Regions from separate parts of the Cereibacter sphaeroides 2.4.1 genome, predicted to be linked through region 1. Evidence: riboswitches for the same ligand, from Rfam matches in the RefSeq annotation. Region 1 holds a riboswitch; the other holds the start of a gene.
What was found. Region 1 has a riboswitch for thiamine pyrophosphate ahead of thiB (thiamine ABC transporter substrate binding subunit). Riboswitches for the same ligand answer to the same signal wherever they lie in the genome.

Region 2: another riboswitch for thiamine pyrophosphate. It lies ahead of thiM (hydroxyethylthiazole kinase); the one in region 1 lies ahead of thiB (thiamine ABC transporter substrate binding subunit).

Annotation. Positions count from the first base shown of each region.
Region 1 covers NC_007493.2:3,164,931-3,172,117, forward strand. The annotation lists gene RSP_RS15315 (AMP nucleosidase) at 1-1,303, shown strand, start outside; gene RSP_RS15320 (HU family DNA-binding protein) at 1,432-1,719, shown strand; gene RSP_RS15325 (DMT family transporter) at 1,789-2,670, shown strand; gene aroC (chorismate synthase) at 2,667-3,767, opposite strand; TPP riboswitch at 3,880-3,979, shown strand; gene thiB (thiamine ABC transporter substrate binding subunit) at 4,014-4,997, shown strand; gene RSP_RS15340 (thiamine/thiamine pyrophosphate ABC transporter permease ThiP) at 4,973-6,487, shown strand; gene RSP_RS15345 (thiamine ABC transporter ATP-binding protein) at 6,474-7,169, shown strand.
Region 2 covers NC_007493.2:2,383,712-2,390,898, forward strand. The annotation lists gene RSP_RS11525 (sensor histidine kinase) at 1-222, shown strand, start outside; gene RSP_RS11530 (ABC transporter permease) at 226-942, opposite strand; gene RSP_RS11535 (ABC transporter ATP-binding protein) at 939-1,619, opposite strand; gene RSP_RS11540 (ABC transporter substrate-binding protein) at 1,619-2,554, opposite strand; gene thiD (bifunctional hydroxymethylpyrimidine kinase/phosphomethylpyrimidine kinase) at 2,551-3,354, opposite strand; gene thiE (thiamine phosphate synthase) at 3,351-3,962, opposite strand; gene thiM (hydroxyethylthiazole kinase) at 3,959-4,747, opposite strand; TPP riboswitch at 4,795-4,892, opposite strand; gene RSP_RS11560 (lytic transglycosylase domain-containing protein) at 5,126-5,578, opposite strand; gene RSP_RS11565 (inositol monophosphatase family protein) at 5,575-6,369, opposite strand; gene galE (UDP-glucose 4-epimerase GalE) at 6,380-7,187, opposite strand, start outside.

The DNA of each region.
Region 1 (7,187 bases):
CTATTATCCCGAGATCCGGCTCACGACGACGAGCTTCACCCGCGCGGACAGCCGGCTGAGCTTCGGCCATGTGGCCGAGCCGGGCTCCTATTCCACGACGGTGACGCGGCCCGACCTGTTCCGCAACTACCTGATCCAGCAGATCGACCTCCTGATGCAGAACCACGGAGTACCGGTCGAGATCGGCGTCTCGGCCACGCCGATGCCCGTGCATTTCGCGGTGGCGAACGACCCGTCCGTCTCGGTGCCGCAGGAGGGGGTGCTGTCCTATCCGCTCCGCGACGTGTTCGACGTGCCCGACCTCTCGACCACCAACGACGATATCGTGAACGGCAGCCGCCTCAGCAACTCCGACGGCTCGAAGCCGCTCGCGCCCTTCACCGCGCAGCGGGTGGATTATTCGCTCGCGCGGCTCACCCATTACACGGCCACGAACCCGCGTCATTTCCAGAACCACGTCCTGTTCACCAACTACCAGTTCTATGTGGACGAGTTCGAGGCGATCGGGCGGGCGGCGCTGGCCGATCCCGCCTCGGGCTACAGCGCCTTCGTGGGCCCCGGCGATCAGGAGATCACCGATCCCGAGACCCCGCTTGCGCTGCTGCCGCGCCTGCCGCAGATGCCCACCTATCACCTCAAGCGGCCGGACGGGCAAGGGATCACGCTGGTCAACATCGGAGTCGGCCCCTCGAACGCCAAGACCGCGACCGACCATATCGCGGTGCTGCGCCCGCACGCCTGGCTGATGGTGGGCCATTGCGCGGGCCTGCGGAACTCGCAGAGCCTCGGGGATTTCGTGCTGGCCCATGCCTATCTGCGCGAAGACCATGTGCTAGACGACGATCTGCCGGTCTGGGTGCCGATCCCGGCGCTGGCCGAGATCCAGATCGCGCTCGAGGATGCGGTCGAGGAGGTGACGCAGCTGCAGGGCTACGAGCTCAAGCGCATCATGCGGACGGGCACGGTGGCCACCATCGACAACCGCAACTGGGAACTGCGCGACCAGTCGGGCCCGGTCCAGCGGCTGAGCCAGAGCCGCGCCGTGGCGCTCGACATGGAGAGCGCGACCATCGCGGCGAACGGCTTCCGCTTCCGCGTGCCCTACGGAACCCTCCTCTGCGTGTCCGACAAGCCGCTGCACGGGGAATTGAAACTGCCGGGCATGGCCAGCGATTTCTACCGGACCCAGGTGGCGCGGCACCTCAGGATCGGAATTCGCGCCATGGAAATGTTGCGCGAGACACCGATCGAGCGCATCCACAGCCGAAAGCTGCGCAGCTTTGAGGAAACGGCGTTCCTGTAGTGAGTTGACGCGGCGGCAAGCCGGGAATAGGGCTTGCTTTATGCTGCAAAACAAGGTGTAGCCCTTGAATTCGCCCCCAGAGGCAGGAACAGACCCCGCGTCCAGCGGGGCAAGACCAGGAGACTCTCATGTCGAAACCGATGACCAAGACGCAGCTCGTCGCGACCCTTGCTGACGAGATGGGCTCGGACAAGAAGACGGCCAACGCGGCCCTCGATGCGATCGCCTCGATCGTCGCCCGTGAAGTGGCCGCCGGCGGTGCCGTGACGCTGCCGGGCCTCGGCAAGGTCGTCTGCCGCGAGCGCCCCGAGCGTCAGGTGCGCAATCCGGCCACCGGCGAGCAGGTGACCAAGGCCGCCGACAAGCAGGTGAAATTCACCATCGCCAAGGCGCTGAAGGACAGCGTGAACGCCTGAGCCGGCGATCCGGCACGGCAGCCGTTCGAGGGTCGCCATCCGGCGGCCCTTTTTCATGGGAGGGACCGGATGGATCTGCGCAGCATCGGCATGGGCCTCGCCTTTGCCTTCATGTGGTCCTCGGCCTTCGCTTCGGCGCGCATCATCGTGGCGCAGGCGCCGCCCCTCAGCGCGCTCTCGCTGCGCTTCCTCTGCTCGGGCCTGATCGCGCTCGCCCTCGGCGCGGCGCTGGGACAGTCGGCGCGGCTCAGCCCTGCGCAGTGGCGCGGCGTGGTGATCTTCGGTCTCTGCCAGAACGCCTTGTATCTCGGGCTCAATTTCGTCGCGATGCGCTGGGTGAGCGCGAGTTTCGCCGCCATCGTCGCCTCCACGATGCCGCTCCTCGTGGCGCTGGCGGGCTGGATCTTCCTGCACGAGCGGCTGAGGCCCGTCACGGCGCTGGGGCTTCTGGCCGGGATGGCAGGCGTGGCGCTCATCATGGGCACGCGGCTGTCGGGCGGCGAGGATGCCCTGGGCTTTCTCCTCTGCGTCGCGGGCGTGATCGCGCTGACGGCGGCCACGCTGACGGTGCGGGTCGCCTCGTCCGGCGGCAACCTCCTGATGATCGTGGGTCTGCAGATGCTGGTGGGTTCGGCCGCGCTGGCGCCCGCGGCGCTGCTGACCGAGACCCCGCTCGAGGTGCAGTGGAGCGGCAGCCTCGTGGCGGCCTTCGCCTACACCACACTGGTGCCGGGGCTGCTCGCCACCTGGGTCTGGTTCCTGCTCGTCGGCCGGATCGGCGCCGTCCGCGGCGCGACCTTCCATTTCCTCAACCCGTTCTTCGGCGTGGCCGTGGCGGCGGTGCTTCTGGGCGAGCGGATGGGGATCTGGGACGTGGCCGGCGTCGTCGTGATCGCGGCCGGGATTCTCGCCGTGCAGCTCTCGCGCGTGCCCGAAGCCGCCCGGCGCTAGCCGATCGTCCCGCGCAGGCCGCCGGTCTGGCCGCGGTCGAGCAGCAGATGGTCGAGCAGCACGCAGGCCATCATCGCCTCGCCCACCGGCACCGCGCGGATGCCCACGCAGGGATCGTGGCGGCCCTTCGTCACCACCTCCACCTCGCGCCCGTCGGTCGTGACCGAGCGGCGCGGGGTCAGGATCGAGGAGGTGGGCTTCACCGCAAAGCGCACCACCACATCCTGCCCGGTCGAGATGCCGCCGAGGATGCCGCCCGCATGGTTGGTCAGGAACTCGGGGCCCTCGGGGCCCATGCGGATTTCGTCGGCATTGGCGCTGCCGGTGAGGCAGGCCGCGGCCATCCCCTCGCCGATCTCGACACCCTTCACCGCGTTGATCGTCATCATGGCCGCGGCGAGGTCGCTGTCGAGCTTGCCGTAGATCGGCGCGCCGAGCCCTGCCGGCACGCCCGAGGCCCGCACCTCGACGATGGCGCCCACCGAATCGTGCGCCTTGCGCAGTCCGTCGAGATAGTCGGCCCAGAGCGCGGCCGTATCGGGATCGGGGCACCAGAAGGGGTTGCGCTCGATCTCGTCCGCGTCGAACCGGGCGCGGTCGATAGCATGCGGCCCGATCTGGACCATGTAGCCCTCGATCCGCAGGCCGGGAACCAAGGCCGCCAGCGCCGCCCGGGCGACACCGCCCGCCGCGACCCGCGCCGCCGTCTCGCGCGCCGAGGAGCGCCCGCCCCCGCGATAGTCGCGCAGCCCGTATTTCCAGTGATAGGCGATGTCGGCATGACCCGGCCGGAAGCTCCGGGCGATCTCGCCATAGTCCTTCGACCGCTGGTCGGTGTTCTCGATCATGAGCTGGATCGGCGTGCCGGTCGAGCGGCCCTCGAAGGTGCCCGACAGTATCCTGACCGCATCCGGCTCCTGCCGCTGGGTGGTGAAGCGGTTCTGGCCGGGCTTCCGGCGGTCGAGCCAGTGCTGGATCGCCTCGGCCTCGATCGCGACGCCGGGCGGGCAGCCATCCACCGTCGCGCCGAGCGCGGGCCCATGGCTCTCGCCCCAGGTGGTGACGCGGAAGATGTGGCCGAAAGTGTTGTAGCTCATGACGTTCGTCCCCGTTTGGCCGAGCCATAGGGCAGATGCGCCCGTCGGGGAACCGGATTCTGGCGCAGGGCGCGGCTTTCCTGTTGCGGCGGCGGGCCGCCCCGCTATGGTCTGTCCCACCTCGGGGTGCCCGCAAGGGCTGAGACGCTGCGCGCGAACCCGTTGAACCTGACCCGGTTAGGACCGGCGGAGGGAAGGTGCATGGCTCCTCATCCCGTTCCGTTCCGCGTCGAAGAGGAGGATGAGATGAGACTTCCGATCGTTGCTTCCTGTGTTGCGCTGGCTGCGGGAACGGCCGCGGCCGAGACGCCCGTGCTGACGGTGCTGACCTACGACAGCTTCACCTCGGAATGGGGTCCTGGCCCCGCGGTCGAGAAAGCCTTCGAGGAGACCTGCGCCTGCGACCTGCGCTTCGTCGCCGCGGGCGACGGGGCGGCGCTTCTGGCGCGGCTCCAGCTCGAGGGCGCGCGGAGCGAGGCCGATGTGGTTCTGGGGCTCGACACGAACCTCACGGCGGCGGCGGCCGCGACCGGCCTCTTCGCTCCGCACGGCGTGAGCACGCCGCTCGATCTGCCGGTGGCCTGGGAGGATCCGGTGTTCCTGCCCTTCGACTGGGGCTGGTTCGCCTTCGTCCATGACCGCAGGATGGAAGATGTGCCGGCCTCGTTCGAGGAGCTGGCGGCGTCGGACTCCAAGATCGTCATCCAGGATCCGCGCAGCTCGACCCCGGGTCTGGGCCTTCTGATGTGGGTGGAGGCGGCCTACGGCGACCGCGCGCCCGAGATCTGGGAGGGGCTCGCCGACAATATCGTGACGGTGACGCCCGGCTGGTCCGAGGCCTACGGCCTCTTCATGGAGGGCGAGGCCGACATGGTGCTGAGCTACACCACCTCGCCCGCCTACCATCTGATCGCTGAGGAGGACGATACCAAGACTGCGGCCGCCTTCCGCGAGGGGCACTATCTGCAGGTCGAGGTGGCGGGCAAGCTGGCCGCGACCGACCAGCCGGAGCTGGCCGACCGCTTCATGGCCTTCCTGCTGGAGGAGCCGGTGCAGTCGGTGCTGCCCACGACGAACTGGATGTATCCGGCGAAGCTGCCCGCCGCGGGCCTGCCCGAGGGGTTCGAGACGCTGGTGCAGCCCGAGACCTCGCTTCTGCTGTCGGCTGACGAGGCGCTCGCCCTCCGGCCCGAGGCTCTGGCCGAATGGCAAGACGCGCTGGCGCGCTGATCGTCGCCGCGGCGCTGGCCGCGCTGACGCTGGGCCCGCTCGCGCTCGTGATGGCGCGGGCGGGCGGCGGCGCGCTCGGTCCGGCCGATTGGGCGGCAGTGCGCTTCACCGTCCTGCAGGCGGCACTGTCTGCGGTGGTCTCGGTTCTGCTGGCGGTGCCGGTGGCCCGCGCGCTCGCCCGCCGCAGCTTCCCCGGCCGTCGACTGATGATCGCGCTGCTGGGCGCGCCCTTCCTGCTGCCGGTGATCGTGGCGGTCCTTGGGCTGATCGCGGTTTTCGGCCGGGCGGGGCTGCTGAACCGGGGGCTCGAGGCCGTGGGCCTGCCCGCGCTTTCGATCTACGGGCTCCACGGTGTCGTGCTGGCCCATGTCTTCTTCAACATGCCCTTCGCCGTCCGGCTGATCCTGCAGGGCTGGCTCGCGATCCCGTCCGAGCGTTTCCGGCTGGCGGCCGCGCTCGGCTTCCGGCCGGCCGATGTGGCGCGGCATCTGGAATGGCCGATGCTGCGGGCGGTGGTGCCGGGCGTGGCGCTGGTGGTCTTCGTGATCTGCCTGTCGAGCTTCGCCGTGGCCCTGACGCTGGGCGGCGGCCCGCGGGCCACGACGGTGGAGCTTGCGATCTATCAGGCCCTGCGGTTCGAGTTCGACCTGGGCCGCGCGGCGCTGCTGGCTGCGCTGCAATTCGCACTCTGCGGGGCAGCGGTGCTGGCCACTGGCGCCCTGTCGCTGCCCTCGGCCTTCGGCGCAGGGCTCGACCGCGCGCCTGTGCCCCTCGCGCCGGGGGGCTGGCGGCGCGGGGCGGACGGCTTGGCGCTGGCGCTGGCCGCGGCTTTCCTCCTTCTGCCGCTCGGCATGGTCGCCGCGCGCGGGGCGCCGGGGCTTCTCCATCTGCCGTCCGATGTCTGGGCCGCGGCGGGCCGGTCGCTCGCGGTGGCACTGCCCTCGGCCGCCCTCTCGGTGACCGGCGCGCTGGTGCTGGCGCTGGCGGGCCCCCGCTTCGGGCTGGTGGCGACCCTGCCGCTCGCCGCCTCCTCGCTCGTCCTCGGCACCGGGCTGTTCCTTGCTGTCCATCCCGTCCTCAATCCGACGCTGGTCGCGCTGCCGGTGACGATGCTCGTCAATGCCACGCTCACGCTGCCCTTCGCCTATCGCATCCTCGCACCCGAGGCGCGCGCGCTTGAGGCCGATTACGGCCGGCTCGCCGCGGCTCTGGGCCTTGGCGGCATGGCGCGGCTGCGCTGGCTCACGCTGCCGCGGCTGCGCCGTCCGCTGGGCTTCGCTCTGGGCGTGGCGTCGGCGCTGGCGATGGGGGATCTGGGCGTCATCGCGCTCTTTGCCGCCGAGGGGGGCGCCACGCTGCCGCTTCTCGTCCAGCGGCTGATGGGTGCCTACCGGCTGGAAGAGGCGGCGGGGGCGGCGCTGCTTCTGGTGCTCACGAGCTTCGCCCTCTTCTGGATCTTCGACCGCGGAGGCCGCCATGCTGCATCTTGACCGCCTGCTGATCCGGCAGGGCGATTTCACGCTCCGCGCCGATGCCACGGCCTGCGCGGGCGAGCGGATCGCGGTGATCGGGCCGTCGGGCGGGGGCAAGTCCACGCTCCTCATGGCGATCGCGGGCTTCCTCGCCCCGGCCGAGGGGCGCATCCTCTGGCAGGGCCGGGATCTCGGCCCGCTCGGTCCCGGCGAGCGGCAGGTGAGCCTTCTGTTTCAGGACCAGAATCTCTTCCCGCATCTCACGCTGCGTGAAAATCTGGGGCTCGGGATCTCGCCCGCCCTGCGGCTTGCGGCCGGAGACCGCGCGCGGATCGCCGAGGCGCTGGAGCGTGTGGGTCTTGCGGGTCTCGGGGAGGCGAAGCCGGGGCGGCTCTCGGGAGGGCAGCAGGGGCGGGCGGCGCTCGCCCGGGCGCTCCTGCGGGCGCGGCCGATCCTGCTCCTCGACGAGCCCTTCGCCGCGCTCGGGCCCGCGCTCAAGGCCGAGATGCTGGCGCTCGTCTCCGAGATCGCGGCCGAGACCGGGGCCACGGTGCTGATGGTCACGCACGACCCCGAGGATGCGCGCCGCTTCGCCCACCGCACCATCCTCGTGGCGGACGGTCGGGCCGAGGCGCCGCAGCCGACGGCGGCGCTTTTTGCCGATCCGCCGCCGGCACTCCGCGCCTACCTCGGCCCCTGAACGGAAAAGGCCCCGCCG
Region 2 (7,187 bases), 780 kb from region 1:
CGTATCCGCGTGGCCTGCGGCCGGGAGGGAGATGCGCTCGTGCTGCGGGTCGAGGATGACGGGCCGGGATTGCCCGAGGGCTTCGATCTGACAGCGCAGGCAGGCTTCGGCGTGCGGATGGTGGCGGGCCTCATCGGGCAGGCCGGCGGCACGATCCGCACGCTTGCAACCGAAGGCGGCGCGGCCTTCGAGATCCGCGTGCCGGTGACCGGCGCCGCCTGAGGCTCAGAGCCCGAGGCGGCGGAGACCCCGATCCGTCGCGGCCCGCAGTCCGAGCGTCATCGCCGCCAGAACCGCCAGCGCCGCGAACATGAGGTCGGTCTTCATCCGTGCGTTGGCGAGCAGCATCAGATGGCCGAGCCCCGCCGAGGATCCCACCCATTCGCCGATCACCGCCCCGATGGGCGCATAGACCGCCGCGATGCGGAGGGCCGCCGCCAGATGCGGCAGCGCATGGGGCAGCCGCAGCCACACCAGCGTCCGCCAGCGCGGCGCCCGCGCGAGCCGCGCCAGATCGAGCGCGGCCTCGGGCGTGGCGCGCAGCCCGTCATGCAGGGCCGAGGCCACCGGGAAGAAGGTGATGAGCACCACCACCGCCACCTTCGAGCCCATCCCGTAACCCAGCCAGAGCGTGAGGATCGGCGCCAGCGCGAAGACCGGCACCGCCTGACTGAGCACGAGGAGCGGGCGCAGAAGCCGCTCCACCTGCGTGGAAAGCGCCGTCGCCAACCCCGCGGCCAGCCCGATCAGCAGCCCGAGCCCGAGGCCCAGCAGGATCTCGGCCAGCGTGGCGAGACCGTTCCGCGCAAGCATCCCGCGGTTCTCCGCCAGCGCGCGCAGCACCGCGGCGGGGCCGGGCAGGATATAGGGCGGCGCGCCCGAGAGGCTCACGACCGCCTGCCAGAGCGCCAGCAGCGCGAGGCCCGTCGCGAGCGCCCTCATGCCGCAAGCCGCGCCATCAGCGCCTCGGCCTCGGCTGCAAGCGCGGGCAGCGGGCGCGGCACCGGCCCGTCGGGCAGCGACACGGGCCGGAGCCTGCCTTCCTCCAGAAGCCACACCCGATCGCCCAGCCTCAGCGCCTCGAGCGGGTCGTGGGTGACCATCAGGACGGCGGTCCCGGCGAGGCGCGCGCAGGCCAGATCCTGCATCCGCCGCCGCGTGGCGGGATCGAGCGCCGAGAAGGGCTCGTCCAGCAGCGCCAGCGGCGCCTCCTCCATCAGCGCGCGCGCCAGCGCCACCCGCTGCCGCTGCCCGCCGGACAGGCTGGCCGGACGCCGCGCCTCGAGCCCCTCGAGGCCCACCGCCGCCAGAAGCGCCCGCGCCCGCCCCTCGTCCAGAGGCGCCCCCGACAGCCGCTGCCCGATAAGCACATTGCCCAGAAGGTTCGCGCGCTCCTGCAGCAGATCCTGCTGCGCCATCCAGGCGATGCGCGGCGGCGCCGAGATCCGGCCCTCGAAGCGCGCCGCGGTGGGCAGGCCCGCGAGGAGCCGCAGGATCGTGCTCTTGCCCGCGCCGGACGGCCCCAGCAGGCAGGTCCAGCCCGGCGCGAGCTGCAGGTCGAGGTCGCGGAAGAGGGGGCGGCCCGCCAGAGTGGCCGAGCCCTCGATGCCGAACGCCATCAGTCGGCCGGGGCCGAGAGATCCATCGCCACCTCGGCCACTTCCGGCGCAGCGGGGATCAGACCCACCTCGGCCATGTAGCGCCCGAAGGCCGCGTAACGGTCCGCGTCGAGTGCCATGGGATGGGCCGCGAAATGGGGAAGCGTATCGCCCCAAGCGGCGGCGTTCAGATCGTCATCGACCTCGGCCGACCAGCCGCGGAAGATCTCCCACGCCTCTTCGGGGTGATCGGCGATGAAGCCCGCCGCGCGCTCGGTCACCTTCAGGAAGGCCACCACCTTCTCGCGGTCCATCCGGTCGGGATTGGCCACATAGATCAGCTCCTCGTAGCTCGGCACGCCGTTCTCTTCCGGCAGGAAGCAGCGGCCCTCCGACCCCGCCGCCGCGATCTGGTGCAGCTCGAAATTGCGGAAGGCTCCCGCCACCGCATCGGCCTGCCCGCTGGCCAGCGCCGGCGTCAGGGCGAAGTTCACGTTGACGAACTCCACTTCGGCGGGCTCGACCCCGTTCGTGCGCAGCATCGTGTGCAGCAGCGCCTCCTCGATCCCCGCGACCGAGAAGCCCACCTTGCGCCCCTTCAGATCGGCCAGACCCTGCACGGGGCCGTCGGCCTTGGCCATCACGCAATAGAGCGGGCTCTCGACCAGCGTGCCCACGCGCTTGAGCGGCAGCCCCTCGGCATGCTGGAGATAGAGCTGCGGCTGGTAGGTCACCGCCAGATCCGCCTGCCCCGAGGCCGCCATCTTCGGCGGATCGGCCGGATCGGCGGGGGCCACGATCTCGACCTCGAGACCCGCTTCTGCGAACCACCCCTGACGCTCGGCCACGATGATGGGCCCATGGTCGGGGTTCACGAACCAGTCGAGCACCACGGTCAGGGGCTCGGCCATGGCGGGGGCCGGCAGCAGGAGGGCCAGAAGGGCTGCGCGTTTCATGAAGGGCTCCTCATCAGGAAGAAATGGTCGGTGGGGCCGTGCCCGCTTCCGACCGAAAGCGCCTCGGCGCCGGCGATGGCGCGCGAGACATAGGTCTTGGCCGCCCGGCAGGCCGCCAGCGGATCGCCCAGCAGCGCGAGCTGCGTGGCCAGCGCCGAGGAGAGCGTGCAGCCCGTCCCGTGCGTGTTGCGCGTGTCGGTGCGGGGGCTGACCAGCCACTCCGCCCGGTCGCGGTCGAGATAGAGATCCGGGCAGTCCGCGCCCGCCAGATGCCCGCCCTTGAGCAGCACCGCGGCGGGCCCCAGCGCCAGAAGGGCGCGCGCCTGCCGCTCCATCCCGGCACGGTCGGACACTTCGGCCTCGCCCAGAAGGTCGGCCGCCTCGGGCAGGTTCGGCGTGACGATCCGCGCGAGCGGCATGAGCCTGCTGCGCAGCGCCGCCACCGCCTCGGCCGCCAGAAGCCGGTCGCCGCCCTTGGCCACCATCACCGGATCGAGCACGATGGGCGCCGCCTGCCCCGCCAGCTCCGCCGCCACCGCCTCGGTGACGGCCGCCGTGCCGAGCATGCCGATCTTGACCGCATCCACCCGCACATCGGCAAAGATCGCCTGCAGCTGCGCCGTCACGAAGGCGGGCGGGATCAGCTCGATCCCCGTCACGCCGCGCGTGTTCTGCGCGGTGAGCGCCGTCAGCACCGCCATGCCATAGCCGCCGTTCGCGCCGATGGCCTTGATGTCGGCCTGAATGCCTGCGCCGCCCGACGGGTCCGAGCCCGCGACCGAGAGGATGTTCGGGATCATGCGCGCTCCCATTCGAGCGCCAGCGCCCGGGCGGCGGCCTCCGGATCCGCGGCCGCGCCGATGGCCGAGACGATGGCCATGCCGGCCGCGCCCGCGGCCTTCACCGCGTGGGCATCCCCCGCGCCCAGCCCGCCGATGGCGACCGCCGGGACGGGTGCCGCCGCCACCAGCCGCGCAAGCCCCTCGAAGCCGATGGGAGGCGCATGGTCGGGCTTCGAGGCCGTGGCCCGCACCGGCCCCGCCCCCACATAATCGACGATCCCGAGGGGCAGCGCCTCCAGATGCTCCGGCGCCTCGACGGAGAGGCCGAGGAGACGGTCGGGCCCGATCCGGCGCCGCGCTTCGGCCACGCCCAGATCGCCCTGCCCCACATGAAGCCCCGCCGCCCCCGAGGCCAGCACCACCTCGATCCGGTCGTTCACGATGAGCGGCACGCCTTGGGCGTCGAGCGCCGCCACCAGCCGCCGCGCGAGCGGGATCAGCTCCGCGTCGGAGCGGTGCTTGTCGCGGAGCTGGACGAGCGTGGCCCCTCCCCGGACGGCCGCCGCCACCAGCTGCTCGAGACCCTCGGCCCCGTCCGGCGTCACGAAATAGAGCGAGAGGTTCATGCGGCCTCCAGCCTGGCGCCACGGTCGAGCGCCTCGGGCGACAGGGTGTGGAGCGCGTCGAGGAAAGCCACCTGGAAGCTGCCGGGCCCGGTCGCTGTCTTTGCGGCCTCTTCGCCCGCGAGCCCGAAGAAGGCGAGCGCCGCCGCCGTCGCCTCGAACGGCGGCCGGGTCGCCGCGAAGGCGCCCACGATCCCGGTCAGCGAGCAGCCGAGCGCGGTCACCCGCGGCATGAGCGGATGGCCGTTGGCGCAGCGGATGCCGCGCCGGCCGTCGGTCACGAAATCCACCGGCCCCGTCACCGCGACCACCGCGCCCGAGCTTTCGGCAAGGCGCTGCGCCGCCGCCTCGGCGGCCGCGACCGGATCGGCGCTGTCAGCGCCCTTGCCCCGGGTCTCGGCCCCTGCCAGCGCGAGGATTTCCGAGGCATTGCCGCGGATGACGGTGGGCTTCAGCGCCAGAAGCCGGGCACCGAGGCCGCGGCGGAAGGCCGTGGCGCCCACCGCCACCGGATCGAGCACCCAGGGCCGCCCGGCCGCCGCAGCACCACGCGCCGCGGCCTCCATCCCCTCGACCCAGCGGGGGCTCGGCGTGCCCATGTTGATCGTCAGCGCCTGCGCAATGGCGGCGAACTCGCCGGATTCCTCGGCGTCATGCACCATCGCGGGCGAGGCACCCGCCGCCAGAAGCACGTTGGCCACGACATTCATGGCGACGAAATTGGTGATGCATTGCACCAGCGGCGCCTCGCGCCGCATGGTGTCGAGATAGGTTCCGCAGCCGTCCATCGCTCTCCTTCCGTGACGGAGGGAGGCGAAATGCATTCAAGTGCGGGACCTGCAGCATCGCGACTTCCTCCGCCAGCATGACCTGGTTCAGGTTCAAAGGGTGCTTCTCAGCCCGGGAAGGTCCCGGACGCCCCTGTCACTCCGGATAGGCTTAACGCGAAGCCGCGGCCCGGCGCAAGGGCCGTGCGGGAGGCGCGGACGGCGAGCCGACAGCCACGCCCTGCATTTCGCGAAGCGCGGATGACCGGCGGCGGAGTGCCGGCTCGTGCTGGGAGGATCTCGTTCCGGCGAAACGGACGAGCCACCGGAGCCGCGCCTCCGCGACCTCCAGTGGACCTGCGCCCTCGGGGCAGCGTCTGCGGATCCTGGCGCCCGCGCTCAGCGCAGGCCGGTCTCTTCCAGGAGGCCGAGGCGCTTGGCCTCGTAGTAATAGCCGTTGCGATACCACTGGATCGCGCGCTCTTCGTCGCCCTGCGCCACGAGCCACGCCCCGCGGAGATATTTCCCGCCGTAGGTGAGGTTCGTCTTGGCGTCGAGCAGGCTTTCGGGCGCGCCGCGATAGCCCATGGTCTTGGCCGTCTGGGGATGGATCTGCATGAGCCCCATATAGGGCCCGTTCTTGGCCCCCGGATTGTAGCCGCTTTCGCGCTTCACGATCCGGTGCATCAGCGACGGCGGCACATGGTAGAGCTTGGCGTAATCGCTCACCATCCGCATCACCTCGGGCTGCCCGGACATCTCGCCGCGTCCCTCGGGCGCCTTGGCGCCCCCGCCGCAGCCCGCCAGTGCCAGAGCCGCCGCAAGAAGCGCGGCGCCTGTCGTTCCCTTCATCCTGCCTGTCCCTCTGCTGCCTTCACGACGGCTGTCAGATCGTCCCACACCTTCGGTGCGGCGACGAGCACCATGCCACCGGCGGCGTCTTCGGGAAAGGGGGCAGTGCGTCCTCCGGCTTCCTCGACCATCAGCATGGCCGCCAGACAGTCCCAAGGGTTCATGTGCGGCTCGTAATAGCCGCCGAGCCGGCCCGCCGCGACCGAGGCCAGCATGATCGCGCCCGAGCCGTTGCGGTAGAACATGCCGCCCCGCCGCATCAGTTCGCGCACCAGCGCCGAGGCGAAGTCGGGCGAGGTGCGGTGGCTTGCGCCGAGCGCCACGTTGCAGGAGCCGATGGTGAGATCCTCGCGCGCGCGGAGCCGCTCGCCGTTCAGGAAGGCTCCCTGCCCCCGCTGCGCCGAGAAGGTCTCGCGCGCGAGCGGATGTTCGATCACCCCCGCGACGGTGCGCCCCTCCTCCTGCAGCGCGAGCACCACGCACCAGTGCGGCAGCCCGGCCAGGAAGGGCGCGGTGCCGTCGATCGGGTCGATCACCCAGGTGAAGCCCGACCTGCCCTCCTCTGCGCCATGCTCCTCGCCCAGCACCCCATCGTCGGGGAAGCGCGCGGCGATGCGGGCGCGGATCAGCGTCTCGACCTCGCGATCGGCGCGGCTCACGATGTCCTGCGGGCTGGCCTTGGCCTCGACCGCGAGGCTCTCGCGGCGGGCGAAGAAATCGAGCGCGAGGCGCCCGGCTTCGGCCGCCACTTCGAGCGCCAGCGTCAGGCGGTCCTTCACCGGATCGGTCAAGATATGGTCCTCATTCGTGGAATTTCGGGGCCCGATGCCAGCGCCAGGCATCGGCGATCATGTGCGGCAGGGTCGAAAGCTCGGGCTCCCATCCCAGTTCACGCACCGCGCGCTCCGAGCCGCAGACGAGGGCCGCCGCATCGCCCGACCGGCGGTCGCCGAACAGGATGGGCACTTCGCGGTTGGTTACGGCGCGCGATTGTTCGATCACCTCGCGCACCGAGAAGCCGCGCCCGGTGCCGAGGCAGAAGACCCGGTTCGGGCCGCCGTCGAGCAGGCGGTTCAGGCCCAGCACATGGGCCTGGGCCAGATCCATCACATGCACATAGTCGCGGATGCAGGTGCCGTCGCGCGTGGGATAGTCGGTGCCGAAGACGGTGAGCGCGGGCCGCCGGCCCGCCACCGCATCGAGCATGAGCGGGATCAGATGCGTCTCGGGATCGTGCTGCTCGCCGACCTCGCCCTCGGGGTCGGCGCCCGCCACGTTGAAATAGCGGAAGATCGTGTGGTTGAGCCCGAAGGCCGCGCCGAAATTCGCCACCATCTCCTCGATGGCGCGCTTGGAGGCGCCATAGGCGTTGATCGGGCGCTGCGGCGTATCCTCGTCGAGCACCACGCCGTCCTGATCGCCGTAGGTGGCGCAGGTCGAGGAGAAGACGAAGTTCTTCACCCCGGCCGCCACCGTCGCCTCGAGCAGGTTGAGCGCGCCGGTCACGTTCACGCGCCAGTAGGTGCCGGGATCGCGCATCGACTCGCCCACGAGCGAGAGCGCCGCGAAATGCATCACCGCCACGGGTTTCCAGGTCTCGAGCGCCGCG